3 regions of the Hahella aquimaris genome follow, and region 3 is predicted to be linked to each of the others. Evidence: predicted binding sites of a transcription regulator. Region 3 holds the regulator's gene; each other region holds the start of a gene.
The links. The regulator FNR, encoded in region 3, switches genes on or off when oxygen is low (the NO sensors DNR and NnrR bind a similar motif). The targets are predictions, from matches to a motif close to TTGATNTANATCAA.
Positions count from the first base shown of each region.

Region 1: O5O45_RS09475 (OmpW/AlkL family protein) is a predicted target of FNR. The motif match lies at 1,746-1,759, and genes of this name have one in related genera.
Region 2: petA (ubiquinol-cytochrome c reductase iron-sulfur subunit) is a predicted target of FNR. The motif match lies at 4,563-4,576, and genes of this name have one in related genera.

Region 1 covers NZ_CP132203.1:2,046,692-2,056,643, forward strand. The annotation lists gene O5O45_RS09470 (OmpA family protein) at 57-1,508, shown strand; gene O5O45_RS09475 (OmpW/AlkL family protein) at 1,894-2,571, shown strand; gene O5O45_RS09480 (substrate-binding periplasmic protein) at 2,877-3,635, shown strand; gene O5O45_RS09485 (amino acid ABC transporter substrate-binding protein) at 3,700-4,449, shown strand; gene O5O45_RS09490 (PAS domain S-box protein) at 4,394-6,739, opposite strand; gene O5O45_RS09495 (nitroreductase family protein) at 6,950-7,567, opposite strand; gene O5O45_RS09500 (MarR family winged helix-turn-helix transcriptional regulator) at 7,677-8,186, shown strand; gene O5O45_RS09505 (imm11 family protein) at 8,267-8,854, shown strand; gene O5O45_RS09510 (GIY-YIG nuclease family protein) at 9,159-9,952, shown strand, end outside.
Region 2 covers NZ_CP132203.1:6,891,062-6,901,013, forward strand. The annotation lists gene rimI (ribosomal protein S18-alanine N-acetyltransferase) at 1-317, shown strand, start outside; gene O5O45_RS30655 (energy-coupling factor ABC transporter permease) at 321-980, shown strand; gene prfC (peptide chain release factor 3) at 1,047-2,624, shown strand; gene O5O45_RS30665 (TatD family hydrolase) at 2,636-3,412, shown strand; gene rplM (50S ribosomal protein L13) at 3,649-4,077, shown strand; gene rpsI (30S ribosomal protein S9) at 4,089-4,481, shown strand; gene petA (ubiquinol-cytochrome c reductase iron-sulfur subunit) at 4,729-5,310, shown strand; gene O5O45_RS30685 (cytochrome b) at 5,310-6,542, shown strand; gene O5O45_RS30690 (cytochrome c1) at 6,542-7,300, shown strand; gene O5O45_RS30695 (glutathione S-transferase N-terminal domain-containing protein) at 7,412-8,044, shown strand; gene O5O45_RS30700 (ClpXP protease specificity-enhancing factor) at 8,106-8,528, shown strand; gene O5O45_RS30705 (phosphoheptose isomerase) at 8,599-9,192, opposite strand; gene O5O45_RS30710 (YraN family protein) at 9,242-9,616, opposite strand; gene O5O45_RS30715 (penicillin-binding protein activator) at 9,616-9,952, opposite strand, start outside.
Region 3 covers NZ_CP132203.1:4,013,852-4,023,803, forward strand. The annotation lists gene O5O45_RS17745 (substrate-binding periplasmic protein) at 1-323, shown strand, start outside; gene O5O45_RS17750 (substrate-binding periplasmic protein) at 509-1,243, shown strand; gene O5O45_RS17755 (lysophospholipid acyltransferase family protein) at 1,251-2,024, opposite strand; gene O5O45_RS17760 (hypothetical protein) at 2,285-3,301, shown strand; gene fnr (fumarate/nitrate reduction transcriptional regulator Fnr) at 3,446-4,225, shown strand; gene O5O45_RS17770 (SDR family oxidoreductase) at 4,222-5,139, opposite strand; gene alr (alanine racemase) at 5,294-6,418, opposite strand; gene dnaB (replicative DNA helicase) at 6,418-7,845, opposite strand; gene rplI (50S ribosomal protein L9) at 7,986-8,432, opposite strand; gene rpsR (30S ribosomal protein S18) at 8,556-8,786, opposite strand; gene rpsF (30S ribosomal protein S6) at 8,803-9,222, opposite strand; gene rlmB (23S rRNA (guanosine(2251)-2'-O)-methyltransferase RlmB) at 9,349-9,952, opposite strand, start outside.

The DNA.
Region 1 (9,952 bases), 2.0 Mb from region 3:
CCGTAAAAATCAGTCAACACGATGTAAGTATCCAACCATCGTAAGGAGACTTCAGAATGAAAGGAGTAGACGCCTATCTCGCCGCAGTAATCACCGCCGTTACGCTCACTGGCTGCGCTTCGCAGACCGCGCTCACTGAGCAGGCCGCCTACCAGCAATATCCCGCCCTGGAAGAACTGAGGGATCAGGTTGAGCAGGGGAAATCACAGAATCTCAACGTATTGTCGCCGCAGCGCTACAGCCAGGCCAGAAAGTCCTATCAGGACGCTCTGCAATGGGCTCAGGCCGATAACGCCAAAGCCACCGGCATCGCCAGACAGGGACTGGCCTCCATCAGCGAAGCCCGCACCAATGCGGATGTCGCCGCCTATAATCTTGAAGATGTGCTGAACGCCCGTCAGAAAGCCCTGTCGGCCAATGCCGACAAAATGATCCCCGCAGAGTTTATGAAAGCGGAGGATAACCTCATCAAACTTACCGGTATGATTGAAAAAGGCAATATTGAAGACGCCAAAGCCGGTCGTGCGGAAGTCGCGCGCCTGTATTCCCAGGCGGAATTAAACGCGCTCAAGGGCAATATCGTGGATCTGGCCCGGGACGCGCTGGAATCAGCCAGAAGTCGCGACATTGATGATCTGGCGCCGAAAACCATGGAAATGGCGCAGGAAGAGTATCAGTTGGCGCTGAAAATCCTGGATGCGGACAGAACCGATACTGAGCGGGCGCAGAGTCATGCGCAGAAAGCTTTGTGGAACGTCATGCGCGCTGAGTATATCGCCGACACCGTTAAATACTTCGATGAATCCGACTTCAACGAGGAAGACAAGGTGCTGTGGTATCAACAGCAACTGGCGACAGCCGCGAAACCCATCAATCAACAGTTGCCCTTTGATCAGCCCAACAAAGAAGTGATTCGTCAGTTGAGTTCGAATATCCAGGGCGTGATGACGGATCGCGATTCCGCGCTGCTGGCGCTGGAAAACGCCAAAACCCGCGAAATGCGGGCGGCGTCAGAGAAGGATGAGCTGATGGCGCAGCAGGAGCGGGAAGAGAGACGCAAGCAGGCGATCACCGCCAAGTTCGCCGTAGTGCAATCTCTGTTCACGGACAAAGAAGCGGATGTATACAGACAGAAAGACAACGTACTGATTCGCGCTCACGGGTTTAATTTCCCCTCTGGAAAAAGCGAGATTCAGGGAGAAAACTTTGCCCTGGTGAATAAAATCATCGAAGCGGTGAAAGAGTTCCCCAATGCGCAGGTTGTAGTGTCCGGCCATACCGATAATCGCGGCTCTACCGAGCTGAACCAGGGGCTGTCGCAAAAACGGGCGGAGGAAGTGGCCAGAATGTTGAAAGAAATCGGTCGCATACCTTCCGACAAAATTACTGCGATGGGCTACGGCGAGCAGCGCCCGGTGTCCAACAATGACACCACGGAAGGCCGCGCTGACAACCGTCGGGTGGAAGTACTGATCGTCAATGAAGGCGGCGTAGAACAGGTCTATTGATCTTGCCGCCAACGATGCGCGTCCTGTCAGGGCGCGCGTCGCCGAGACTCTGCATGAATGCGCCTGCGCGGCGGCGGGCCGCGGAAAGCGGGGCCTGACATGTGCAGGCCCTGTCGTTGTAGACAAACAGAAGGAAGCTATTTGTCTGCCTGATTAATAAACAGCGAATAGCACGCTTCGACGCCGTCGCAAGATAACGGGATATGTGCCGGGCGATGGGCGGAAAGAACGCGTCCGTTGATCTGGGTCAAGGCTGACCCGGGCTGCGCCTTAACACCCCTAATCACTTGATCCAAATCATAATTATTCGCCGGTAAAGGCATAGACTCCCGCCCCGTCATCAATTCTTAATTTTGCAGTTGAATGTGAAGAGTAGGGGTATGTTATGCATAAGCTAAGTAAATCTATGTTGGCTCTGGGACTGCTGGCCTGCGCGGGCTCCGCGATGGCGCACCAGCCGGGAGATATGGTGCTGCGCGTCGGCGCCGCGATGGTGGACCCCCAGGATGACAGCTCAACCCTGCGTTTAAATGGCGCTTCCTTGGACGGCTCCAGCGTATCAGTGGACAGCAATACCCAGTTGGGTTTGACCTTCACCTATATGTTGCGTGAGCATATCGGTCTGGAAGTACTGGCGGCGACGCCGTTTTCCCATGAAGTCAGCGCTCATGGCTCAGTCGCAGGCGACAATCTGAAAACGGCGGAGGTTAAACACCTTCCACCCACCGTCAGCGTACAGTACTACCCGATGGAAGCCGGCGACGCCTTCCAGCCCTACGTGGGCGTTGGCGTGAACTACACCCTGTTCTTTGATGAAGAGCTGACATCGGATTTCAAAGGCGCCATGGGCGACGGCAAGATCAAACTGGACAACTCCTTTGGCGCGGCGTTCCAGTTGGGCTTCGACTATCAATTGACCGATAACCTGGTGGTTAACGCGGCGGTCTGGAAGATCGGCATCGACACTACCGCCACGATCGACCTGGATTCCGGCGCGCAGATCAAAACCGACGTGGACATCGACCCGTTGGTGTACATGGTCGGCGTTGGTTACAAATTTTAATTCCATCAACTTGTAAACGGCTTCGTGGATAGATCTGCGGAGCCAACCGCCAATGAATTTTGCGGCCTGCGCTCAGGGATGAGAGCGGGCCAGTTTCACCTCGCTTCATCCCCGCATGCGGCCCGTCTTTGCCCATGCGGTTTTTTTGTTTATGCGCTGCTGCTTGCCGCTTAACTGAGGCGGGTAGATGCAGGTGGAAACCTGTAGAACCAGATAGCCGCCATGCCAGTTTGCCGCCCTGATCTATACTTATTGTTCAAATTTCACCATTCGTTGACTGGGTTTAACTGACATGGGGGACTGGCATGCAACGTTCTTTGATTTTCGCTGGTTTTGGGCTGTTTTGTGTGGTGTTCAGCGCGCTGACTCAAGCCGCCACCACGGTTCAGGTGTGGACCTACTATGATTCGCCGCCTTTTGCAGTGGATCCCAAAGGGGATGATCTCACCTCCACCTTGTGCCGGGTGCTGACAGAGAAAAGCGGCGGTGAATGGGTTTTCAAACCCCAGTATCTGCCCCGCAAACGCATTAATCACTATCTGGAGAGCGGCGCCGAGCAGGGGCTGGTGCTATGGGCGAATCCCTTGTGGTTTCAGGATAAGGAAGAGACCAAGTACGCCTGGACTCATCGTGTCATCTGGGGCGCTAATGAGATCGTCTCCTTGCGGCAAAGTCCGGTGGAGTATACCGGTCCGGAATCTTTGGAGGGCAAACGCTTCGGCGGCGTGGCGGGACATCATTATGTCGGTATCGACGATCTCGTGCAGGCTGGACGCATTAAGCGGGAAGACACTACCTCATTTTCCAAGAACCTCGACAAACTGCTGAGCAACCGTCTCGACGCCATGCTGATACCTCGTGGGGAACTGTTTCATATGGTTTCGCAAGGTAATCTTGGCGACAGATTGTTTATTTCCTCAAAACCCCATCAGCAATACGAACGTAAAATTCTGGCGACGCAAAAGCTGGCGGCGGTCCGGGACTTTATTAACGCTCAGCTTCCTGCGTTGAATGAGGATGCGCAATGGCGCGCGTTATTGGAAAAATACGGCTTGCAGCCGTAACCCTGATTAACACAGTGACCACCTGACCTCATCAAGGACTGATATTTGGGGGGATGAATCGCCAATGCCGAGACGTTTCGGGCTGACATTGATGATCTGGCTGTTGCTTGGCGCTTACAGCCGTGCGGAAACAGTTGTGCCGGTGTGGACCTACTACACCTCTCCGCCCTATGGTCTGCATAGCGATGGCTACGATCTGACCAGCATATTGTGTGTTGAGCTCACCAGGAACAGCCAGGGAAAATGGCGTTTTGAGCCGCAAAGTTTGCCCAGAAAGCGCATCGACAACTATCTGGAGCGGGGCGATCAGGCGGTGGTGGCCTGGGTGAGTCCATCCTGGTTCGGCGACCCTGACGAAGTCGGCTACGATTGGACCCGAGGCGTGGTGTGGGGGCGCAATGAAATCGTTTCTCTCAAACTGCAGCCGGTGGAATACGACGGGCCGGAATCGCTGATAGGCAAGAGTTTCGGCGGCGTCTTGGGGCATCGCTATGTCGGTATCGACGAACTGGTGGCGGAGGGGCGCATCAGGCGCGAAGACGCCTCTTCCTTCTCCAGCAACTTCGGCAAATTACTGTTGCGTCGCATTGAAGTGACCATGATTCCCCGGGAAGAGTTGTTCTATTTAATGGCGAATGAACAGGTGGGGGCGCAACTTTACGTGTCTAAAAAGCCGCACCAGAGCTATCAGCGCAAGATGTTGGTGACCAAAAATCTAAAGGGGGTGAGGGACTTCATGGAGGCGCAATGGGAGAAACTCAACGATCACCCTGATTGGCGTCATCTGCTGCAGCGCTATGGGCTCGACCAGTGAGGCGGGAATGAGAGCGACCATCGACCTCCGAATCGGAATCGTCCGCCTGATCCTGAAAATTCAACAGATTGCGCACAGTCATGCGTAGCCTGGCGTTGTCCGCCACGGCTTTGATTAGCGTGGCCTGGACCTTGGCCGTTAGTTGCGGCGGGGAAGGATAGGAGGAAAAAATCACCACAGGGGTTTCATCTGGGTTGATCTCATCCACCAGTTCGGCGCCGGGGCCATCCGGCAACTCCAGGTCCAGAATCACCAGATCGTACTTTTGCTCCTGCAGCATGCGTCGCGCCTGCTCCAAGGCGCCCGCCTGATGAATGTCGGCGATCTCTTCCAGTACTGAACGGGCGACTTGCACAAGGTCGTGGTCATCCTCCACGTGCAGGATGCAGGGTCGCTTTTGCTTTAACAGCACCTGATGAATGATGGCCCGGAACTGACTGAGTCCTGGGACGCTGCGACTCAACCAGGCCAGGGGAGTGACTGCGTCGCTTTCCAGCCTGGAGTCCGCTTCTGAAGCGTAATTGTCCTCCGCAATCGCCACCAAAGGCAGTTGAGCGGCGCTGGGCGCATGCTGCAGAGACCTTAAAAAGGTGAAACCGCCATCGTCGACCATCGTGCTGTCGACGACCAGCAGGCAATATTGCTTTTCCTCCAGGCAGCGCAAGGCGCTCGCTGCATCCGGCGCGACGTCGCAGCATAGGCCTTCAGCGCGCACGGCTTTCGCCAGTAGCTCGGACAAGTCTTTATCCTTCTCACAAACCAACGCGCAAGGATGCCGCGACGCTTTTGGCTGCATCGGCGTCAAGCGAACGGGAAGGTCAAAGTAGAATTCAGTGCCCTTGTCGACGTTGGAAACGAAGCCAATTTCTCCGCCGTGATGCTCTACGATAGCTTTGGCGATGCTAAGCCCCAGTCCGGTTCCCCCTTGCTCGCGGGTGTCGGAACTGTCCGCTTGCGAGAAGCGCTCGAACACGCGGGATTGAAAAGCCTCGGGAATGCCTTTGCCGTGATCTTTCACATGGACGCGCAGTTTGCTTTTAAGACAGGAAACGCCAACGTCGACATATCCGCCCCGTGGCGAGTATTTCACTGCATTCGAGATCAGGTTGGACATGACCTGATGAATGCGTCGTTCATCGACATGCACGCAGGATCTGGGCAAGGCGTTGGCAAAGCGAAGCTCAACCTGATACTTGCCGGCGAATTCCCTGTGATCTTCCAGGCTGCGCTGAACCAGCGTCGCCAGATCCAGGTCCTCCAGCTCAAACTTGAGCGCGCCGGACTCCAGTTTTTCAATTTCCAGGATGTCGTTGATCAGCATCGTCAGCCGGTCGCAGTTGCGATAGGCGACTTTAAGCATGTGATGAACGACCTCCGGCAGCTCGCCGCCGTGCTTGCCCAGCACCAGCCCCAATGCGCCGCCAATCGCGGTCAGGGGCGTGCGCAGCTCATGGCTGACGGTGGCGACGAACTCATCTTTTTGCCGCTCCATGCGCTTGCGTTCAGTGATGTCGCGCACCACGCCGGTGAACATGCGGCGGCCCTCTACAGTCATCTCGCTTACCGCCAACTCCATGGGAAACGTCGAGCCGTCGCGGCGACGACCGGTGACTTCCCGGCCAATGCCAATGACCTTCGCCTCACCGGTGTGCATGAACTTGGTGATATAGCCATCGTGTTCGCTGTGATACGGCTCCGGCATCAGGATCTTGACGTTGACGCCGATCACGTCGCGGGCGGCGTATCCAAAGATGCGTTCCGCGGCCGGGTTGAAGGTGTCGATCAATCCCGCTCCGTCGATAGTGATAATGCCGTCGACGACGGTGTCGACGATGGCGCGGACGCGGGCTTCCCGGTCCTGCAACGCCAATTCGGAGGCTTTGCGTTCGCTGATGTCGCGCACCACGCCGGTGAACATGCGGCGGCCATCCACCTGCATTTCCGTCACCGCCAGATCGAGAGGGAACAGACTGCCGTCCTTGCGCTGGCCGAGCACTTCACGGCCAATGCCGATGATTTGCGCCTTACCTGTTTGCAGATAATTGCTGAGATAGTCGTCGTGGTGTTCGCGAAAGGGGGAGGGCATCAGCATGTGCACGTTGCAGCCGATGACTTCTTCCGCGTCATAGCCGAAGATGCGCTCGGCGGCGGGATTGAAGGTTTCTATAACGCCCAGGCTGTCGATGGTGATGATGCCGTCCACCACCGCTTCGACAATGGCGCGCACCCGACTGTCCGACTCCGATGTAAAGCCGCTTCCCCCGGCCTTTTGATAGAGTTTCCTGCTCACATAAACTCCCTTACCTGAACGCCAAAACGCTCGTTTTATAAATATAGGCGGGGTCCGGGCTATTACAAATTCAAGGGACTATTAATCAGGCGGACAAATAGCTTCCTTTTATTTGTCTGCAACGACAGGTCCTGCACATGTCAGGCCCTGTCTCCCACGGCTGGCCGCCGCACAGACGCATTCATGCGCCTGATGATTAACATGCCAATATCACACCAACGCCATCACCTCTTCCACAGGGCGACGCACCTTCTGCGGCCAATTGCCTTCAGTCGGATAACCCGCCGTCACCAACATCACCGGCACCTCCCGCTCCGACAACCCAAACTCCTGCGCCAGCGCCTGTGGATCGAAACCACTCATGGCGCCAGTAGACAGCCCCATGCCTTGCGCCGCGAACATCAGCGTCATTGCGGCGAGGGAAGCGGAACGGAAAGCTTCGTCCCGTTGCAGCGTGGGGTTGTTCTCATGAGAAGAACTGGCCTGCGCAACCCAGCCGTCACTGAACGCCTGCGGCAGAAAACCCGCAGCGACGGAAGGCTGCAACGCACTGGCCAGACCTTCATGCGCCGCCAGCGTTCCGCAGATGATAAAGGTCACCGCGGCGTCCACCACCTGCTTCTGCCCATAAGAAACCGCCTGTAAACGGGCCTTCGCTTCGGGCGAGCGCACGGCGATGAACTTCCAGTTCTGAAAGTTGTAAGCGGAGGGGGCGCGGGTGGCCAGTCTCACCAACTCGGTGATCTGTTCTTCAGACAGGGATTTCTCTGCGTCGTAACGGCCAGTGGATACGCGGTTTTCGATAAGATCTTTTACAGTCTCGTACATATCAGGTTCCTTGATTTACGGCTAAGCAATGCATTTATCTTCAATTCAAGATAAAATCAGTTTTGCACAGATAAATCTTGATATCAAGATAAAATAAACGGAGCCAAACATGACTGAAAAACGCCCTCCCGACGCCGTAGACAAGATTCTGGAACAATGGAACGCCGAACGGCCCGACCTGGACGTCACCCCCATGGGCGCCATCGGGCGCCTGAAACGCTGCGCCGCCCTCATGCAACGTCGACTGGACGCTACCTTCAACCAGTTCGACATGACCGGCTGGGAATTCGACGTCCTCGCCACCCTGAGACGCTCAGGCAAACCCTACTGCCTGGCCCCCACAACCCTGTTCTCAACCCTCATGATCACCTCCGGCACCATGACCCACCGCCTGCAACGGCTGGAAGCCAGCGGCCTCATCGAACGCACCGCCAACAAAGACGACGCCCGCAGCAAACTCGTCCAACTCACCCCCAAAGGCCTCGAACTCATTGACCGCGCCGTCGACGCCCACGTACAAAACGAACACAACATCCTGCAACCCCTGAACCCAGAAGAACGCCAACAACTGGATGAGTGCATGAGGAGGCTACTAAGATTATTGGAGGGGGAAGGGTAGTCGAGCGTTTACCTGTCATTTGTATGACAATGGAATACATGGGCCCACAGAATCACTCATTGAAACGCTAGCAAAGACGTATGACTAAAAAACTACTATTCCCTGACCTTGAACGCTCTCCAGCTATTACCGGCACGGATAATTGCACCTGTTATGGGATGATTTGGGAGACTGGCAAACCCCTCAATCCCAATAATCATGATCTTTCTCGCCTGGAATTTATCTGTGAAAGGCGACACAAGGGAAAACTCACGGACTTCGCCGTTTCCGACGCCGGATGCCCGATTGTGTCTAAAACATTGAAAGACTTTCTGGACAACCTGGGCGTGGACAATATCGATTACTACCCCGCCACAGTACTGAAAAAAGCCGGCGCTGAACCCAATCACGATTACTTCGCCTGCAATATCAAGGGAATGGCCAACTGTATCGACTTTGAGAAAAGCGAACTTGAAATCGAAATGGAAGATGAAGAAGTCATGTTCATTCACGAGGTCGACACCCTTGTACTGAACTCGAAGAGCTACGGGACCATTTACAGGCTTTACTATTACGAACGAGTGATTGTCCTGGAAGACCCGTTAGCCGCCGCACTGGCGTCCAGTGGGTTTACCGGAATGAAAATAATAACCCCTGAAAACTGGGACGGCTTTGCGGGGGAAAAGTGATTTACGATCATCAAAGCCAGTGTTCTTCACTGGCGCAGACAACATCACATAATCCCGCACCAACACCAACACCAACACCAACACCAACACCAACACCAACACCTAACAACACCCGACACCCTCTCTACCATGTCCACCGTTCGCCCTGAGCCTGTCGAAGGGCCTTCCAGAGCGCATGAGCGAGAAGCGCTTGATTCGCACTGTCGTTGAATGAAGCAGACATTGGAGGGTGTGCTATCTTTTGCTCATAGCTAGGCATGTTATCGAAATTGATGGCGATTGAGCGCTGACGAGGGGCAGAAGCATGTTCAAACTATTTGATTTATTACAATTGCTTAGTCCCACATTGTCGCCTGCCGATTGCAAATTACATATGGCCGTCTGGAATGGAGTAGAGCATCCCCTTGATGTCTTTCTTGCAGGAGATTTTGAGGATTGGCAGCGATGGCAAACAAAACGTAATTTTGAACGCCGGTTTGTAGTCTCTCTTATTAACATTCACGGCACGGACAACTGGCTTTTTAGCGGTCTATACGAACAAACAGGGGTTGAGTTCAAGAACGAAGAAAACTGTTTCTATTATGACTTAGGGCAAGTGCGAGACTGTGCTGAGCTCTCCGGCCGCTTGGTTATTAAATTTAGCCGAAATTTTCGGGCGACATATTTGTTGGCTGAACGGTGGAGTGAAGATCTATTGGTATCGGAACTCAAATCAGAGCGACTCACCTTATCGGAGTTTCCAGGTTTTAAATCAGTGAATTTGTCTAAGCGGGAATTAGATTGTGTTATTCGTCAGAGCATCCCATCTTGGAAAGGCGCGCTCTCCTCAGTCTCAGGAGTTTATGTAATATCAGATACGATGTCGGGGAAACTCTATGTTGGTAGTGCATATGGAGAAGGGGGCATATGGAGCCGCTGGTCGCAGTACTCGTCTTCGGGGCATGGTAACAACGTAGAACTCCGAGCGCTCTTGAACGACCTTGGCGCTAAAAGTGCTGAAGCCTTTCGTTTTTCAATTCTTGAAGTGGCGGATGTGCACGCCAATAAAAATGAAGTTATTACGCGCGAAACTCATTGGAAGGAAGTCTTGTTGTCCCG
Region 2 (9,952 bases), 2.9 Mb from region 3:
TATATAAAGACGAAGTGGTCGGACATGCGGTAACCTCAATGGTTATAGACGAAGCACACTTGCTTAATTTATGCGTAGCGCGAGCGCTGCAAGGAAATGGTATGGGGGCATCTTTTATGGCGTTTTTGCTGGAGCGTTTTCGTGCGCAAAATATGGTGGAGCTATTTTTAGAGGTGCGCGCCAGCAATGTCGCAGCCGTGCAGCTGTACAGAAAGTTGGGCTTTAATGAGATTGGTTACCGAAAAGCCTATTACCCCGCTTCCGATGGTCGTGAAGACGCCATTGTTATGTCGATGAAATTGCGTTGCGAAGAGTAAGTTGTGGAATATCTGCGCTCCGACTTGTTGCCTTTGGCTGTTGAGCTGGGGTTGTGGGGAGTGATAATTGGGTATATCGCTCTGTTGTGGGTTAGGCGCTGCCATGCACTTTTGCGGCAAGACAATACGTTGCAGCATATTTTCTGGGGATGTGCATTGGCCCTGGGGTTGTTTTGGCGCCTCAGAATTGATGTCGATTTTGGCGTTTCTCTTCATTTTCTCCTTCTAAGCGCGCTAACCCTGGTTCTGGATTGGGAGTTGACGCTGCTTGCCGGCTTTATCGGATTATCGTTACTGGCGCTCTTGGGCTCTACTCCCTGGCTGCTTATCCCTTTGAATTTTCTAGGGGTAGTATTCATCCCCGTAATGGTGACCAAATGGGCTGTAGATATGGAAAGGAAGTCTGGTGGGCGGCTGTTCTTTGCTTATCCTTTGGTCAACGGTTTTCTGGGCGGTGGACTGTCGATAGTCGGCAGCGTATTGTTTGGAATGTCGATTTGCTGGCTCGGAGGCGGCGAATGGAGTCAGGATCACTCTTTAATGCTCGCTTATCTCCCTTTGATAGCCTTGCCTGAAGGCGTGATTAATGGAATGTTGGCGACAGGTATGATGGTGTATTTCCCAAGTGTGCTTAGAACCTTTGATTCCAGTCGCTATCAATAGCTTTTGACACTCTGTTTGCGGCGCTATAATGTTCGCCCTCAATTCGCCAGATGTTCAAGGTTTGTCATGGGACTTCGTGAAGAAATCAAACGCCGTCGTACATTCGCCATTATCTCTCACCCTGATGCGGGTAAAACCACCATTACTGAGAAAGTGCTCTTACATGGCGGTGCGTTGCAGAAAGCCGGTACAGTAAAAGGTAAAAAGTCCGGCCAATTTGCGAAATCCGACTGGATGGAAATGGAAAAAGAGCGAGGTATCTCCGTAACCACTTCCGTTATGCAGTTCCCTTATGACGACTCTCTGGTAAACCTGCTTGATACCCCGGGTCACGAAGACTTCTCTGAAGACACCTATCGTACTTTGACTGCGGTTGACTCATGTTTGATGGTCATAGACAGCGCAAAAGGTGTCGAGGAGCGCACTATCAAGTTAATGGAAGTCACACGGCTGCGCGATACGCCAATCATTACTTTCATGAATAAACTTGACCGCGATATTCGAGATCCAATGGAGTTGTTGGATGAGGTCGAGGATGTGCTGAAAATTAAGTGCGCGCCTATTTCCTGGCCCATTGGAATGGGTAAGGGGTTCAAGGGCGTATACCATCTTCTGCGGGACGAAGTCATTTTATACCAGACTGGTAAGGGGCATACTCTCCAGGATGGGCGCACGATTAAAGGCTTGGATAACCCTGAATTAGATCAGGTACTTGGCTCGGACGCAGAGAATTTGCGCGGCGAAATCGAATTGTTGCAAGGCGCTTCTCATGAATTCGATCATCAGGCTTTTTTGGCTGGTGAGTTGACCCCAGTATTTTTTGGCACAGCGCTAGGTAACTTTGGCGTTGATCATATGTTGGATGGTTTGGTTGCATGGGCTCCATCTCCTCAGCCCAGAGAGACTGACAAGCGCATTGTTGAGGCGGAAGACGAGAAGTTTTCCGGCTTTGTGTTCAAGATACAGGCCAATATGGATCCGCTTCATCGTGACCGAATCGCCTTCTTGAGGGTCTGTTCAGGACGTTACGAACAGGGCATGAAAATAAAGCATGTGCGATTAGGTAAAGATGTTCGTATTGCTGACGCGCTGACTTTCATGGCGGGAGACCGAGCTCGGGCGGAAGAGGCGTTCGCAGGCGACATCATCGGCTTGCATAACCACGGCACTATTCAGATTGGCGATACCTTCAGCGAAGGGGAAGAGTTGAAATTTAGCGGCATCCCTAACTTTGCACCGGAGCTATTCCGCCGTATTCGCCTGAAGGATCCTTTAAAGTCCAAGCAGCTACAAAAAGGTCTGATTCAGTTGTCTGAAGAGGGCGCTGTGCAGGTGTTCAGGCCACTCAATAACAACGACTTGATTGTTGGGGCAGTGGGGATGTTGCAGTTTGATGTGGTGGTGCATCGCCTCAAGTCTGAATACAAGGTGGAAGCGGTGTACGAGCCGGTAAATGTTTCCACGGCTCGCTGGGTTGATGCAAAAGATCCGAAAAAGCTGGAAGAATTCAGGCGGAAGGTATCCGAAAACTTATCACTCGACGGTGGTGACAACTTAACCTATCTTGCGCCGACGAATGTTAACTTGCAGCTCGCCATCGAGCGTTACCCGGATGTTCAGTTCCGGAAGACGCGGGAGCACTAAGAGGATTGGCGATGGCGACTTTTATAGATAGCCATTGCCACTTTGATTTTCCCGATTTCGATGACGACAGGGAAGAGGTGTTACTCAGTGCCAGGGAATTGGGGGTAAAGCGTATCGTTGCGCCCTCGGTAGGTATTCAAAATTGGGCTCGTATATCTCAGTTGGCTAAGAGCTTTGACGAGCTTGATTTCGCGCTGGGTATCCATCCTCTCTATCTGCGCGAGCACTCAGAATTCCATCTGAATGAGTTGGGTGACAGGTTGCGCGAACAGCGTACGGATGTCTCCGCCGTGGGCGAATGTGGGCTGGATGCAACGGCGGACATTGATTTTGACTCGCAGATGCTTTTTTTGTGTGAGCAGCTAAGGATGGCGAAAGCGCTAGATCTTCCTGTGATTCTTCACTCAAGAAAGACTCATAGTCAGCTTGTGAAGCTGGTCAAAGAATCTGGCGTTAAGTGTGGTGTTGTGCACGCCTTCTCAGGAAGCTATGAAGAGGGGATGCAGTTTGTAAGGCTGGGGCTCAAATTAGGTGTTGGCGGCGTCATCACCTATGACCGAGCGCAAAAAACCAGGAAAGCGATTTCCAGACTTCCCTTGGAGTCCCTGTTGTTAGAAACCGACGCTCCGGATATGCCGTTGTGTGGTCGACAGGGGCGGCGTAATTCACCAGAATTGATTCCCCTGGTATTTAGTGTGTTGTGCGCTTTGAGAGAAGAGGCCCCAGAACGGATATCCGACACGATTCTTCAAAACACTATCGATACATTCGATTTTCCCAAGCCTTGAGTCGAAGCCTTAACTTTGTGGGCTGTGTAATTAATTGGATTTAGAGTAGCAATTGAGCAGGAAGTGCAATATAATCCTGCGCCCGGATTTGCAATATAGTTAGGAACTTTGGCGAAGCCCCGAAGCCCGAGTTTCGAAAAGTCAGAACGTCGTTGTAACTTTCCCCGAAGGAGAGGCGCAGCGTGCGTTTTATTTGGATTAATCAGCCGAGAATTTAAGAGTAAGGCGGGATTTAAATGAAAACGATCAGCGCTAAGCCAGAAACCGTAAAGCGTGACTGGTATGTTATAGACGCGACCGACAAGACGCTTGGACGTCTTTCTACTGAAATCGCCCGTCGCTTGAGGGGCAAGCACAAAGCGGAATATACCCCTCATGTTGACACTGGGGATTACATTGTTGTGGTAAACGCAGAGAAAGTGCGTGTTACTGGTAACAAAGCTCAAGACAAAATGTACTATCGTCACACAGGCTATCCTGGCGGCTTGAAAGAAATGTCTTTCGATAAGCTGATCCAACATGCTCCTGAGCGTGTTATCGAAACAGCTGTTAAAGGCATGATGCCGCGCAATCCTTTAGGTCGTGCGATGCTGAAAAAGCTCAAGGTATACGCTTCGGCTGAACACCCGCATACCGCTCAGCAACCGATTGAACTGAAAATTTAAGGAAGGTGGATATGTCTGTTACTCAATACTACGGTACAGGTCGTCGTAAAACTTCGACTGCTCGCGTCTTCCTGAGACCCGGTAGCGGAAAAATTACTGTGAACCAGACTGATCTGGATTCATACTTTGGTCGTGAAACCGCGCGTATGGTCGTACGTCAGCCTCTGGAGTTGTTGGACTCTATTGGCAATTTTGATGTATTTGTTACTGTTAAAGGCGGTGGTCCTTCTGGCCAAGCTGGCGCAATTCGTCACGGCATCACTCGTGCGCTGATTCAATATGATGAAGCGAATCGTTCTCCGCTGCGTAAGGCCGGTTACGTTACTCGCGATGCTCGTGAAGTTGAACGTAAGAAAGTGGGTCTGCGTAAAGCGCGTAAGCGTCCGCAATTCTCCAAGCGTTAATCGATACGCTAAAATAAAAAGCCCGGTAATCCGGGCTTTTTTGTTTCCGCTGAACATAAGCGAAAATCGTCCGACGGATATTTAACTTGGATCAATATTGTTGAGACAAGGCCTCGCCGCACGTGCGTCGTCCTTGTATCGATAAGGCATTTTAATTAGTATGTCAGCCGGATTTTACGCCTGAAGAAATAAGAGCATAATGGCCTGATTTTGGCCTCAAATTGCTGCCTGATGGGAGAAACCTAGTATGACGAAAGACGACGTGAATAAGAGCCGCCGTCGTTTTCTGGTGGGAGCAACCTCGGTCGTTGGAGGTATCGGCGCCATCGGCGCAGCCGTGCCTTTTGTCGCTTCCTGGAACCCTAGCGCTAAAGCAAAAGCCGCTGGCGCGCCTGTTAAGGTCAATATCAGTAAGCTTGAACCTGGTCAACAGATGACTGTTGAATGGCGGGGCAAGCCTGTTTGGGTTGTGCGGAGAACGCCGGAAATGCTGAAAGGCTTGGATTCGATTACGGAAGAACTGCAGGACCCGCAATCCGAAAAGCTACAGCAACCCGCATACGCTCAAAACCCTCATCGCTCCATCAAAGATGAATACGTCATACTGGTTGGAATTTGTACGCATCTGGGTTGCTCGCCAAAGTTCTTGCCAGAGGTCATTCCCGATGAAACCGTTGGCGGTTTTTACTGTCCTTGTCATGGTAGCAAGTTCGACTTGGCGGGAAGGGTCTTCAAAGATGTTCCTGCTCCAAAGAATCTTGAAGTGCCTCCCCACATGTATGTTGATGACGTGAACCTCATCGTAGGTGAAGACAAGGAGAACGCATAATGCAGAAGCTTATCCAGTGGATCGACGATCGCCTGCCAATCGTCGATGCCTTCGAAAAGCACATGAGCAAGTACTATGCGCCAAAAAACTTTAACGTATGGTATTTCTTTGGTTCTTTGTCTTTGGTTGTTCTAATTAACCAGTTGCTTACGGGCATTTGGTTGACAATGAGCTATAACCCCTCCGCTGAAGGCGCGTTTGCTTCAGTAGAGTACATTATGCGCGATGTTGAGTTCGGGTGGCTGATTCGATTGATGCATTCGACTGGCGCATCCGCTTTCTTTGTCGTCGTTTACCTGCATATGTTCCGAGGGCTCTTGTACGGTTCTTATAAAAAGCCCCGTGAGCTAGTTTGGATCTTTGGCATGACCATCTATCTGTGCTTGATGGCGGAAGCATTCTTGGGCTATTTGTTGCCTTGGGGGCAAATGTCATACTGGGGCGCGCAAGTTATTGTTTCTCTATTTGGGGCCATACCTTATGTGGGGGAAGACTTGGCTCAATGGATTCGGGGCGACTATCTAATATCGGGTATTACCCTTAACCGATTCTTTGCTTTGCATGTCATCGCTTTACCAATCGTACTGCTTGGTTTGGTGGTATTGCATATTTTGGCGCTACATGAAGTGGGGTCTAATAACCCGGATGGCGTTGAAATTAAAAAGAATAAGGATGAAAACGGCATTCCTAAAGATGGAATTCCCTTTCACCCCTACTATACGGTGCATGACATCGTAGCTTTGATTGTATTCTTGTTCGTATTCTGCGTAGTCGTATTCTATTTTCCTGAAATGAATGGCTACTTCCTTGAAAAGCCTAACTTCGAGCCGGCAAACCCGCTGAAAACCCCTGAGCATATTGCGCCGGTATGGTACTTCACACCTTTCTACGCGATGCTTCGTGCAATCACATACCCACTATTTGGTGTGGACGCGAAGTTCTGGGGCGTCGTCGTTATGGGGGCTGCAATAGCAATTCTGTTTGTGTTGCCTTGGTTGGATCGCAGCCCTGTGAAGTCTATTCGTTATAAGGGAGCGATGAGTAAAATTGCACTTTTAGTGCTTGTCGTCAGCTTCGTAATTTTGGGCGTTTGTGGAGTCTTGCCGGCTAATGAGCAGCCGAGTTGGCTTGCTCCTCTATGTACAGGCTTATATTTCGCTTACTTCCTATTGATGCCTTGGTATACCAGAGCAGAAAAGACTAAACCTGTACCAGAGAGGGTGACTCACTAATGAAAAGCATACTCAAAGTTCTGCTTCTCTCGTGCGTGACGTCTCTTGCACATGCGGCCGGCGGCGGAGACGTTCATTTGGATCATGTGGATGTTGATATTCGCGATAAGCCTTCTTTGCAAAGAGGGGCTGCGATGTTTACCAACTATTGCATGGGCTGCCACTCATTAAAGTATTCTCGTTATGAGCGTGTAGCGGATGATATCGGTATTCCGCACAACCTTTACGAAGAGAATCTAATCTTCGGCGATGCGAAGATCGGGCAGCTGATGGATATCGCAATGGCTCCTTCCATGGCGCAAAGTTGGTTTGGCGCAGCGCCTCCTGATTTGACTCTGGTTTCTAGGTTGCGCGGGCCGGATTGGTTGTATAGCTATTTGCGGGGATTCTATAAAGACGAGTCTCGTCCGTGGGGTGTCAACAATGTTGTATTTAAAGACGTTGGTATGCCCCATGTTCTAGTCGATCTGCAGGGACTGTGCGCTGAAAAGCCAGAGCTGGGCAGCAAGGCGGGTATTGACCCCCTAAGTGGTGTTGAAGTTGGTGCGCCGGGGTGTAAGTCATTTGCTACAACGGGCAGCATGGAGCCGCAGGAGTATGATGCTGCGATTCGAGATATGGTCAACTTCCTGGCTTATGTAGGCGAGCCGTCAAGGTTGGAAAGTGAAGAGATCGCCCCGTTCGTGTTGTTGTTCTTGGTGGTTCTGTTCGTTCCTGCATACCTCCTCAACAGAGAATATTGGAAAGACGTTCACTAGTCTTTTCGTGTATAATGTTCGACCTTGGATAAAAGCTCCAGCATCGGGTGCCCCTGATGCTGGAATTTTTCTTTCTGAATAATCTGAGTTGCAAGCGACCGAGGTAATTCTATGGGAGTCGTGACCAAACGGTCATCAATGACATTTTTTTCTGATCCGCAGAGCCACTACAGTCATAGAGTTCGTATTGTTTTGGCTGAGAAAGGGGTGGCTGTAGATATCATCGATGTTGATCCTGATGATAAGCCTGCGGAAATTGCCGACCTAAATCCTTATAACACGCTGCCAACCTTGGTGGATCGTGAGCTGTCGCTGTACGAACCAAACATCATGATGGAGTATTTGGATGAGCGTTTCCCTCATCCGCCTCTATTGCCGGTATATCCGGTTGCGCGAGCGCAGAGCCGGTTGTTGATGTACCGAATCCAAAAAGATTGGTGTAGCTTGGCGGATATTGTTCTGCAAAGTAAAACTGACACTGCAGAGGTTGAAGAGGCGCGTAAACAGCTTCGTGAAAGCTTGATAGCCGCCGCCCCTATCTTTTCAGAAAAGCCGTATTTTATGAGCGAGGAGTTTACAATTGTAGACTGCTGCGTCGCTCCACTGTTATGGCGTTTAAAGCTCATGAAGATTGAGCTTCCTGAAAAGCCGGCTAAGCCGTTGATCAAGTACATGGAGCGCCTGTTCTCGCGCGAGTCCTTTAAAGCTAGCCTGTCCGATATCGAACAGGAAATGTTTAGCTGATACGTCTAACTGAAGGGGTCTGTACAAGGCCCCTTAAGCTCAAATTGAATTGGCAAAACCAATGACTCCCAGTCGTCCCTATTTGTTGCGAGCTCTGAACGAGTGGATTCTTGATAATCATCTCACGCCTTATGTGGTAGTGGATGCATCGCTTCAAGGTGTAGAAGTGCCGCGTGACTTTGTGAGCAATGGCCAAATCGTGCTCAATATCAGTCCGCAGGCCGTACGAGGTTTGAGTATAGGTAATGATTATCTTGAATTTAGCGCCCGTTTTGGTGGTGTGCCGCGTCAAGTGTCCGTTCCGGTAATGGCGGTATTGGCTATATACGCGAAGGAAAATGGTCAGGGTATGGTCTTTGGCTCTGAGCCTGGTGGAGCGCCTGAGCCGCCCAGCAATAAAGGTAAGCCAGGGACTCCTCCAGCGCCTCCCCCGAAAGGTGGAGGGCGAGAAGGTTCCAAACCGAGCCTGAAGATCGTCAAATAAACGATTAGGGCTTTAGAATCTGAAGAGCCGGACGCAAGGTGAAAGCCTTGAATCCGGCTTTTTTGTTGCGTTAATCGATTGGGCCAAAAATCTCGCGGTCGATGTAGTCGCAAAGGGTATGTATTGTTAATAGATGTACTTCCTGGATGCGCGCAGTAGAAGTCATTGGAACTCGGATTTCGACATCTTCAGCCTGCAGCAAGGAGGCCATATTTCCACCATCTTTTCCTGTTAATGCGACCACTTTCATTCCCCTGTCGTGGGCTGCTTGAATTGCTTGAATCACATTTGCTGAATTACCGCTTGTGGAAATGGCCAAAAGCACGTCGCCTTCTTGGCCTAGGGCGCGTATCTGCTTGGAGAACACTTCGTTGTAGCTGTAGTCGTTGGCGATGGACGTCAGTGTTGAGGTGTCAGTCGTCAGGGCGATTGCCGGTAAGCTAGGGCGCTCTCGCTCAAAACGGTTCAGCAGTTCCGAGGAGAAGTGCTGTGCATCTCCGGCTGAACCGCCATTACCGCAAGAGAGAATTTTGTGGTCGCTAAGAAGAGCATGAACCATCAACTGGCCTGCCGCCTCAATCAGTGGGGGGAGTGATTGTGCGGACACTTGCTTCGCTTTAATGCTTTCTTCGAAGAGGTGGATGATGCGTTCAATACTGTTCATATAAAAATCCGGAATTAACGGTGGTGTACGTTGGTGCGAAAAGGTGGCGTCACCAGCAGCTAAATGCGTCTGGTATCCATTGAAAGCCGGTATTTGATTTGAGGTTTCCCACGATAACATCAAATCGACATGGCGTGTTTGTTAAACCTTTCTTCTGAAGGTATATGCTCGCGGCAAGGATAATGCGTTGCTGCTTTTTTTGAGTGATGGACTCTGCAGCGCTGCCGAACTTGTCGTTGCTGCGGTGGCGAACTTCAATAAAAACCAAGTGTTCGCCGTGCTTGGCGATAAGATCAATCTCTCCCCCTTTGCAACGAAAATTGCGCTCAACGATGGTGAGTCCTTGAGCGCGAGCGAATTTCTCCGCTTGGCTTTCTGCAGCGCGGCCAATATCAATAGACTTGATCAGGCGCTTAAAGGGCATTATTGGGAGATTGGCTCAGGGCTGTTTAATTCCGCTTTCGCCACCCCTCTTTCAAATATCGCCCATTCCAGTATGCGACGAATTTGCTGGGCGTCATTCATAAATAGATTGCCTGTCGTGCCTTGTATCTGGCTGTCTGGGAATTGGCGCATGAGGCTGAGTCGCGGGGCGATAGTGTAAGCGTCGGCGCCCATTGCATACAGTCTTTCATAGCGCGTGGTGTCAGCGACGTAGCGAATATCTTGTTTGAGAGGTAAAGACTGGCTCAGCAGCCAAGGCGTTTCCGTAAAATGAATGCCATTCAGGTCGTGATCTTTATCTGGTTGTGGGACGCCG
Region 3 (9,952 bases):
GCGCATATAAAGGCGACGTCAGAGAACAGTGGCTACTTTCCAACGGCTTTGAGACTTCCAGTCTCGACGACGATGCCCTGAACCCTAAAAGACTACAAAGCGGCCAGATTGATCTTTGGATATCCGGCCCGGTCTCCGGCCCCTACTACGCCGCCAAGAATGGCGTCACCAACATAAAACCTGTATTCACTGTTAAAGAGACGCAACTTTATTTGGCAGTAAACAAGGAAACGCCAGACGAGTACATAAGCAAGCTGAACGAGGCCCTGGAAAAAATGCGTTCCAGCGGCGAATTGGACAAAATTACCGCCAGATACAGATAAACAACAGAGCCTTACAAACCCTGCGAAGCCCCATACCAAGGGCCTCGCAGGGCCTTTCCCTCATTTTTCTTTTCTCTTATCCGGAAAATTACTTATTCGGAAGTCACCTACACCGGCTGTTTAATAAGCAGCCAGACTAAACGTTAGTCAGAACACCATTCCGCCCAGCCGTTTGAGGTGATTTAATGATCGCTAAGAAGCTATTGTTGGTTTCTGTTCTCTTTCTGTCCGCCATTGCTCGTGGCGAAACCTTTAACCTGGTCACGGAAAATTTCCCGCCCTTCAACATGGGCGAGGAAGACCACAAGTACGAACACAAAGCTGACGCCATCAGCGGCATCAATGTGGATATTGTCAAAGAGCTCTTCAAACGCTCTGGTTATGACTACCGCCTGAAACTCAGAAACTGGAACTACGCTTACAACTTTGCGCAACGCAAGGAGTTCCGCGGCGTATTCGGCACCACGCTGACCGACGCTCGTAAACCACTGTTCAAGTGGGTCGGACCGCTCGCCAAGAACGACTGGGTCTTCTTTGCAAGAAATGACACAACTATCAAAATTAACTCTGTAGAGGACGCCAAGCCTTATCTCATTGGTTGCTATAAGGATGACTCCAGAGCGCAATTTTTGAAGAACAACGGCTTCAACGCTTCAGAGCTGGAAGATGACAGCCTCAACCCCAAGAGACTGCAACAACGACAAGTGGATCTCTGGATCTCCAGCACCGCATCAGGCTACTACTACGCCAAGCTGGCCGGAGTTTCCGATATCAAGCCTATATTTACTATACGAGATACCAGTCTATATCTGGCGATGAACAAGGACACGCCTGACGAGCACATAGAGCACCTCAACAAAGTGCTCGATAAGATGCGTACTGAAGGCTATTTGGACAAAGTTTACTCAAACTACAAATAGAGAGCCTTTACACCTGACTTAAGGCGGCTGAAGTCCGCCTTATCCACTCCTCCATCTCCTTGTGAACTTCGTCGGTAGCTCGACCACTGGTCTCAATGGGAGCGCCTACTTTCACCTTAATCAATCCAGGGCGCTTGCTGATACTGCCTGCCGGCCAACAGTCGCCAGCATTATGCGCAACCGGCAGCAAAGGAACGCCTGCGCTGACCGCCAGCAAAGCGCCGCCCTTGTTGTACTTACCAACCTGCCCGGGACGAACCCGCGTTCCCTCAGGATAGATCACAACCCAATAACCTGACGTCAAACGCTCTTTACCTTGCTTCAGCAACTGTTTAAGCGCCGCCGACGGTTTACTTCGGTCAATAGCGATAGGCTTCAATCTTTTCAGAGCCCAACCAAAAAATGGAATTTTCATTAACTCTTGCTTAAGCACAGTGCATTGAGGACGGAATATTACCCCCAACAAATATGTTTCCCAGGCGCTTTGGTGATTGCTGACAACCACACAACTCGTTTTCGGAATATTCTCCAGCCCCTCAATCTCATAACGTATGCCACAAACAACCCGCGCCCACCAAAGAGCGAACACATTAAACCGAGACACGATGTAATAGCGCTTTTCAAAATTGACGTAAGGACCGACCAACATCCCAAACAAAGAAGTGATGATGACGCCCCAAGCATACCCAATGTAAAAAACGAAAGACCGAAATAGCTGAAATGCCTGCACTTTTGCCCGCCTTTTTTCAATGCCCGCAAAGGATATCAACTCCCCGCCCAAAGCTGCAATGAATGTTATCCCTCAACGCCCCAGAAACCCAATGTTTGAGGGCTTTTGCGACTAAAGTACACCCTCTTAAGCGGCCACCCGCTCACCCCTTGACCAATATCAAGACGCCCTATCGGGAGCTGGATACACTGAACATGGAGAGAGGGGGGATCCACTTGCCAACAAGTGTGACAGCAGGCGCGCGCGCTAAAATCGCCGACCATGATAATCAAACGCGCGCAGGTGTTTTCTTACCTGGTTGGAGACCCAATATGCCAGTTGGAAAGGTTGTCGAACAAACAAAACAAAATGGGGGTAACGATAGCTGGGTCTATTTGCTCAACTCCCCCCCCAAGGAATTCTCCAATGAGAACTGGAGCGTCTTGGACGAGGGAATCTATAACGCAGACTATCGCAACAGCTCCCTGGCTCGATATTACGAAGGCGGATTCGCATTGAGCATTCAGGCGCCTTGTTTTAATACACTCGTTAGCGCGGAAAATTACACCCGCCGACTCCCATCCATGAACGCAAATCTGCAGAAGTACATCGACTATGTCGTCAAGGAAGTGAGGCTACTCAAGCAGAGCCTTCCTATCGGTTGTCAGGTTAAGTACCTGCATTGGTTCGGCGATCTGGTGCGCCAGCTTACTCCCGCAGCGCAAACGCAGGTGATGTACTATTTAGGCCGGGAGTTCAAGCTGAACTTCGGCGCCGATGCCCGCCATGTCATTGAGCTGGACGCCCGCCCAGACTCAGAGGAAGCGCTAGCACTGATCAAGGGATTGGGTTTTAACATCATCTGCATCAATGACCCCGGTGAGTATGCACAGTCCTGCCCTATTGAGGAGCTTAAGGATTGGCTGCAAACCATCAGGGCATTCGACTTCAGAGCCGTTTACCTGCGCCTGAAAGTATCTCCAGCCACCTACCCCACACTGTCCCAGCATCTTGAGGAAATTCTGACGGAAAGACCGCAAGGCATTCTTCTTTCCAGCCATAAGCCAGAATTCGCCAGCACGCCAGGTCTGGAAGCAGCGTTAAAAGATTTCAAGCGACGCATTAAGTCCGCATCGTTTATTCCGATCACACAGGACTTTTTCGCTCTACCCTGGACGGGCTTAATAAGCCAAGGAGTCAGCTGTCTACATGGTGTCGGATTGGGCGCATTCTCTTACACGCCCCATTACCAGTTGCGCAACGCCACACAGCTGGATGACTACTACAAAATCCTCGACAAAAGCGAGCTCCCGGCAAGAGCAATTCGTTACACTCAGACACAGCTGTAACAAAAGGTGAAAGCTATGTAAAAACATTGGCGAGTGTAGGTTTTCCCTGTAAATTTCCTGCTGTGGGGATTTGCTTTTAAACAGCTATTGGCTATCCTAGAAGCCTCTTTAAGCAGTTTCACTCATTCAGCCACGAGGCGACCGATGGAAAGCAAGCATATAGCAACCTCCTCTCCTTTTACCTTACACAGGGGCTGCCATGAATGTAACTTGAGCAAGCTTTGCATTCCTATCGCAGTCGGGGCTGAAGACATTGATCGCCTGGAAGAAATCATTCGCCAAGGGAAGATGCTGAATCGCGGCGAATATATCTTTGAGCAACATACGCCATTCCGCTCCTGTTTCGCAGTTCGCAGCGGCGCAATCAAAACATTCACCGTGTCAGAGGAAGGCGAGGAGCAGGTAACTGGCTTCTACCTGCCTGGCGAGATTATCGGCTTGGACAGCGTCAGCATGGAAAAATATTCCTGCTCCGCCGTCGCCCTTGAGCGCACCAGCGTATGTGAAATTCCTCTGGAAAAGTTTGAAGACCTTGCTTCAGACATCCCCAGCCTACAGCACCATTTTTTCTCATTGATGAGCAAAGAGATCCAGGAAAGCAGGCAGCTCACCATGTTATTGAGCAAAAACTCTGCTGAAGAGCGCATTGCCTCGCTTTTACTATCCCTGTCGACTCGCTTTAGTCGTCGTCGCCTGTCCGGCACAAACTTCAGACTCCCTATGCCTCGCAGTGATATAGGCAACTATTTAGGCTTGGCCGTCGAAACTGTAAGCCGGGTTATTACCCGCTTCCAGAACAATGGCATTATTAAGGTCCAGGGAAGGGAAGTTCAGATATTGCAATTGGAAGAGCTGCAGAAAATTCTTCGCCACGATACCAAGTGTCTGGAACACCAGAAGGAATCAGCCCTTAACGCTCGTTAACGGGTCTCTTCCAAGCAGTTTTTAGCTGGCTTCACGCCGCCGCGCTGCTGACACTGCTCAATCAACGCAGGCAGATAGCGGCGCCAGGGAAGCTGCTTGACGCCGAAAGTGTTGCGCAACTTGATACACCCCAACGCCCCATTTGCGGGAAGCGCCACCCCAGGCAACACGTCAGCGCCTTTTTTCTCAATCAGAGCCTGCAACATTTCTTCCTGACCAAACGCCTGCAGCACAATCGCCTTCAACAATTCATAATGGGTGACAGCTTCAGCGCCGGCATAATGGTAAACGCCCCACACAGAGATATTACAGCTCAACTGCTTGATAACAGCGTCTACGACCCTCGCTACATCATCCACCGCAACGGGAGTCAGTTGCATATCGGTGCTGGCGTTCAGGCGCTTACCTGAAGACAGTGCTGAAAGCATGGTCTGCAGCCAGCCTTGAGCGCCCGCCTCCAGTAACCAACCAACCCTCAAGATCAGATGCTTGCTATAGTTTTCCTGAAACCATTGCTCACTCTGCAACTTTGTCCGCCCATACACAGAAAGAGGACGCCCTTTATTGGCGGAAATATAGGGATTCTTTTTGACACCATCAAAAACAAGATGACTGGAGATGTGAATAATCGGCGCCTTCCATAAACCCGCTACCTCTGCCACCGCCTCGCAAGCGGATACGTTAACTTGGTACGCCAGGTCCGGATGCTGCTCCGCCTTGAACAGATCGCTCATCTCCGCGGCATGAACGACGAAATCCGCTGACGGCATCGCCTTCATTCCCCTCACAATCGCATCGTTGGTCATCAGAAACTGCTCATAGGGAACGCCCTCCACCGCCATGCCGCTCTGCTGCAAACGCTGAGCTATAGCCCTGCCTAATGGCGAATCAATTCCCGTCACACAAACAATCACTCATGTACCCCTTAAATGCTTCTCTTAGCCTTTGGCAACCCCCAGAATGCGGGCCGCACGAAGATATTATGTTAACAATATTGGCTGCTTGATGGGATTTTCGCAAACCCGATACACCGGGCTCTATCCGCATCATTTCGCTTAACGCTGCGCTTTAAATTCCTTCCAAACGATTAAGGTATACCCTGGGAACCCGCGAGGTCATGCCCGTAAATAAAGTATAGGAGATTGTTGACGCATATCCTGCAACCTCATCAGCAGAAACAGCCCCGCCCCACAATTCCACTTCCGACCCAATGCGCGCCTCTGGAATATGAGAAATATCCACCGTCAGCATATCCATTGATACCCGACCGATTATTTTTGTCCGCTTACCACACACTGCAACAGGCGCCCCATTCTGCATCTGCCTTGGATAACCGTCGCCATACCCTACCGCAACTACCCCCATTCTGGTTGGGCCGCTCGCAGTCCAGGCGGCGCCATAGCCAATAGAATCCCCAGCTTGCAGCTCCCGAGTAGCAATCAAGCGCGACTCAAAGGTCATAACTGGCTTCAACCCAAAATCCGCCCCCGTCTTATCAGCCATGGGCGACGCGCCGTACATCGCAATTCCCGGGCGCACCCAATCCAAATGAGTTTCGGGGTATTGCAGCAAGGCTGCCGAATTAGCGGAGGAGTAGCTCCACCTGCCTGATCCCGTCGCCTGCATACCAGCCTGAAACGCCTGCCACTGTTTCTGCTGCAGCAGACTATCCAGCTCATCAGCACATGCAAAGTGAGTCATTAGCCCAATAATAGACAACCCGGGGAACTGCTGCAGCATCTCAACGACGCCAGCTAGCTTATCTAACGACAATCCCAACCGGTTCATACCCGTATTTAACTTGATCCAGGTTTGCATCCTGGCGGAGTTAGGGCCCACCTTACGCAGGGGCGCCACATCAGACAACATGTCCAGTTGCTCCAGGTCATGCACGACCCACTCGATATCACGCCAACGCGTGGAATCGGCCAACTCTTCCGAACTGTAGAAGCCTTCCAACACCAAGAGCGGCGTCGTAACGCCCGCTTCACGCAGACTCACGGCCTCATCGTAGCAGGCCACCGCCAACTTGGGAGCTTCCCCTTTCAGGGCGCGGGCAATTTCCACTGCGCCATGACCGTATGCATCAGCTTTAATTACCGCTGCGCAGCGAGCGTTTTTAGCGATGGAATTCAACAAGCGAATATTGTGACGCAGAGCGTCCAGGTCAATAAGAGCGCGGGATGGACGCATTACTCGTAATCCCCGCCATAATCGTGAGCCAAATCTTCAAACCTGGTGAATTTACCCATAAATGCTAAGCGCACTGTCCCGATGGGGCCGTTACGCTGCTTACCGATAATAATTTCTGCAATACCTTTGTCTGGACTATCCTCGTGATAGACCTCATCCCGGTAGATAAACATGATCAAGTCAGCGTCCTGCTCAATCGCTCCCGATTCTCGCAAGTCGGAGTTAACCGGTCGCTTATTGGGGCGCTGCTCCAAGCTACGGTTAAGCTGGGACAGCGCGACCACAGGACAGTTCAACTCCTTCGCCAACGCTTTTAAGCCCCGCGAAATTTCAGAAATCTCGGCCGTACGCCCCTCCGTCATCCCCGGCACCCTCATCAACTGAAGGTAATCCACCATGATCAAGCCTATTTCGCCATTGTGATCCCGAGCCACTCTTCTCGCCCTGGAGCGCATCTCCGTAGGACTCAACGCCGCCGTGTCGTCAATATATAAGGGCTTATCTTTCAGCATGTTAACGGCTGACGTCAGACGCGGCCAGTCATCTTCATCCAGCTTCCCGCTCCGCACTTTAGTCTGATCAATACGCCCCAAAGAAGACAACATACGCATAACGATAGAGTCGGAAGGCATCTCCATACTGAACACCAAAACAGGCTTGCCACCCAGTATCAGCGCGTTCTCCACCAAGTTCATGGCGAATGTGGTCTTACCCATGGATGGACGACCTGCAACGATAATCAGGTCTGAAGCCTGCATCCCCGAGGTGCGATCATCCAAGTCACGAAATCCTGTAGTAACGCCGGTGATAGCCCCATCCGAGTGGAACAGTTCATCAATTTTCTTCAGTGTCTTCGTTAGAATCGGATTGACCGATTCCGGCCCACCCTGATTGGGCCGCGACTCTGCTATCTGAAAGACCCGCCGCTCTGCGTCGTCCAATACCTCTGTGCTGGTGCGCCCTTCTGTCTGATAGGCTTCGTCGGCGATTTCATTAGCGACGGTGATCAACTGGCGCAATACAGAACGTTCGCGAATGATTTCCGCATAAGCGCGAATATTGGCTGCACTGGGGGTATTTTTGGCCAGCTCACTCAGATAAGCCAGTCCACCCGCAGAACTCAACTCATTGCGATTATCCAGCTCTTCCGAGACAGTGATGGCGTCCAAGGGGCTACCAAGATTCGCCAACCGGGAAATTGAGCCAAATATCAGGCGGTGATCCAAACGATAAAAGTCTTTCGCTGTAATGATGTCGGAAATCTTGTCCCAACTGGCGTTGTCCAGCATCAGACCACCGAGAACGGACTGTTCCGCCTCAATCGAATGGGGCGGCGCTTTTACCACAGAGGAACCAACCAGGGCGGCGTTTGGGCCTTGCCCTTCCGAAGACTTGGTCGAATCTTTACGTATTACTGACTCATTCATAATGACTTGCAGAGCTTTTAAGAGTAGCGCTTATTATCGCTAATTTGCAGGCATGGACAACACGACCATGGTGAAGTCTTGAGAGCATAAAAAAAGGCAGTGCGCATAGAGCGGACTGCCTTTTCTTGTATGACCGGAGATTACTCGCCGACTACGATTACCTTAACGGTAGCGGTAACGTCGGTGTGCATCTGCACGTCTACTTCATACTCACCAGTGTTACGCAGAGCGCCTTCAGGCAAGCGAACTTCGCTTTTCTCAACTTCAACGCCCAAAGCAGATACTGCATCAGCGATGTCTTTGGTGCCAACAGAGCCGAACAGCTTACCTTCGTCGCCGGATTTAGCAACGATGGTCACTTCTTTACCGTTGATAGCTTCTGCACGAGCTTGAGCTTCAGACAGCTTCTCGGCAGCTGCTTTTTCAAGCTCTGCGCGACGAGCTTCGAACTGCTCAACATTTGCTTTAGTTGCAGGAACAGCTTTGCCGTAAGGCACTAGAAAGTTACGGCCATAACCAGCGCGAACCTTAACTTTATCGCCAAGGTTTCCGAGGTTGGCTACTTTTTCGAGAAGAATAACTTCCATCTTGTTTACCTCAAATCTTGTAACAATCGGAAGCTTCATAGCTTCCGATTGGCAAACCTTTAAGAACCTGATTTTTCTACGCCATTTCACTAACGATGAAATGGCGGGAAATTTTTCAGGCGCTTAGTCGTCGTGGCGATCAGTGTAAGGCAGCAGAGCCAGGTAACGCGCACGCTTGATAGCAGTGGCGAGCTGACGCTGGTAACGCGCCTTGGTGCCGGTGATGCGGCTTGGCACGATTTTGCCAGTTTCAGTGATGTAGCCTTTCAGTACTTCTACATCTTTGTAATCAATCTCTTTTACGCCTTCGGCAGTAAAACGGCAGAACTTTCTTCTGCGAAAGAAACGAGCCATGATAGCCTCCTATACCTTATTCTTCGTTGCTGTCTTCGTCGTCAGTATCGTCGTCAGAGTCGTCAACAACGACGCGGGCGGGACGATCTTCGCCACGAGGAGCGCGCTGTTCGCGGGACTCAGCTGCTTTGATGGGCGACACTTCGGTCACAGCATCCTTACGACGAATAACCAGGTCACGGAGGATGGCGTCGTTAAAACGGAAGTTGTGCATCAGTTCGTCGATGACTTCTTGAGAACACTCAATATTCATCAACACATAGTGCGCTTTGTGAATTTTGTTGATGGGATAAGCCATGTGACGGCGACCCCAGTCTTCCAGACGGTGAACTTTACCGCCGCCAGCATTTACGCTGGAGGTGTAACGCTCAACCATTGCAGGCACCTGCTCGCTTTGATCAGGATGAACCATGATCACGATTTCGTAGTGACGCATTGTAGCTCCCTTCGGTTTAACAGCCTTACGTTGCGTTTTCGTAAAGCAAGGAGTTGATGGTGGTTTTAAGAGGGCAGCATTCTATGCCTGTTCAGCAAGACTTGCAAGCCCGAAAGAGAACAGAAACTAACCAAACTGGCGCTGCCGCACCGCCTCGAAAAGACACACGCCCGTGGCGACGGACACATTCAGACTACTGACTTCGCCAAGCATGGGAATATTGACAAGACTATCGCAGTTTTCACGGGTGAGACGACGCATCCCTTTGTCTTCCGCTCCCATCACAATGGCGACGGAGCCTTTGAGATCCGCTTGATACAAACTCTGCTCCGCCTCTCCGGCTGCGCCAACTAACCATACGCCATAGGTTTGAATGTGCTTTAGCGTACGCGCCAGATTAGTGACGCGTATCAGCGGCGTTACCTCCGCAGCGCCACAAGCCACTTTTCTGGCCGCCGCATTCAACGGAGCGGATTTGTCCTTAGGCACAATCACGGCATGCACGCCCGCCGCGTTGGCTGAACGCAAACAGGCTCCAAGGTTATGAGGATCCGTGACGCCATCCAGAACAAGCAACAACGCAGGCTCTTCCAACTTCTCAAGCAACTCCTCCAAATCGGTCTCATTGCTCATTCGGTCCGCTTTCAGATAGGCTACAACCCCCTGATGCGCGCCATCGGCCGCCCTATCCAGCGCCGACTTACCCACCTGCGTAAAAGGAACCCGACGC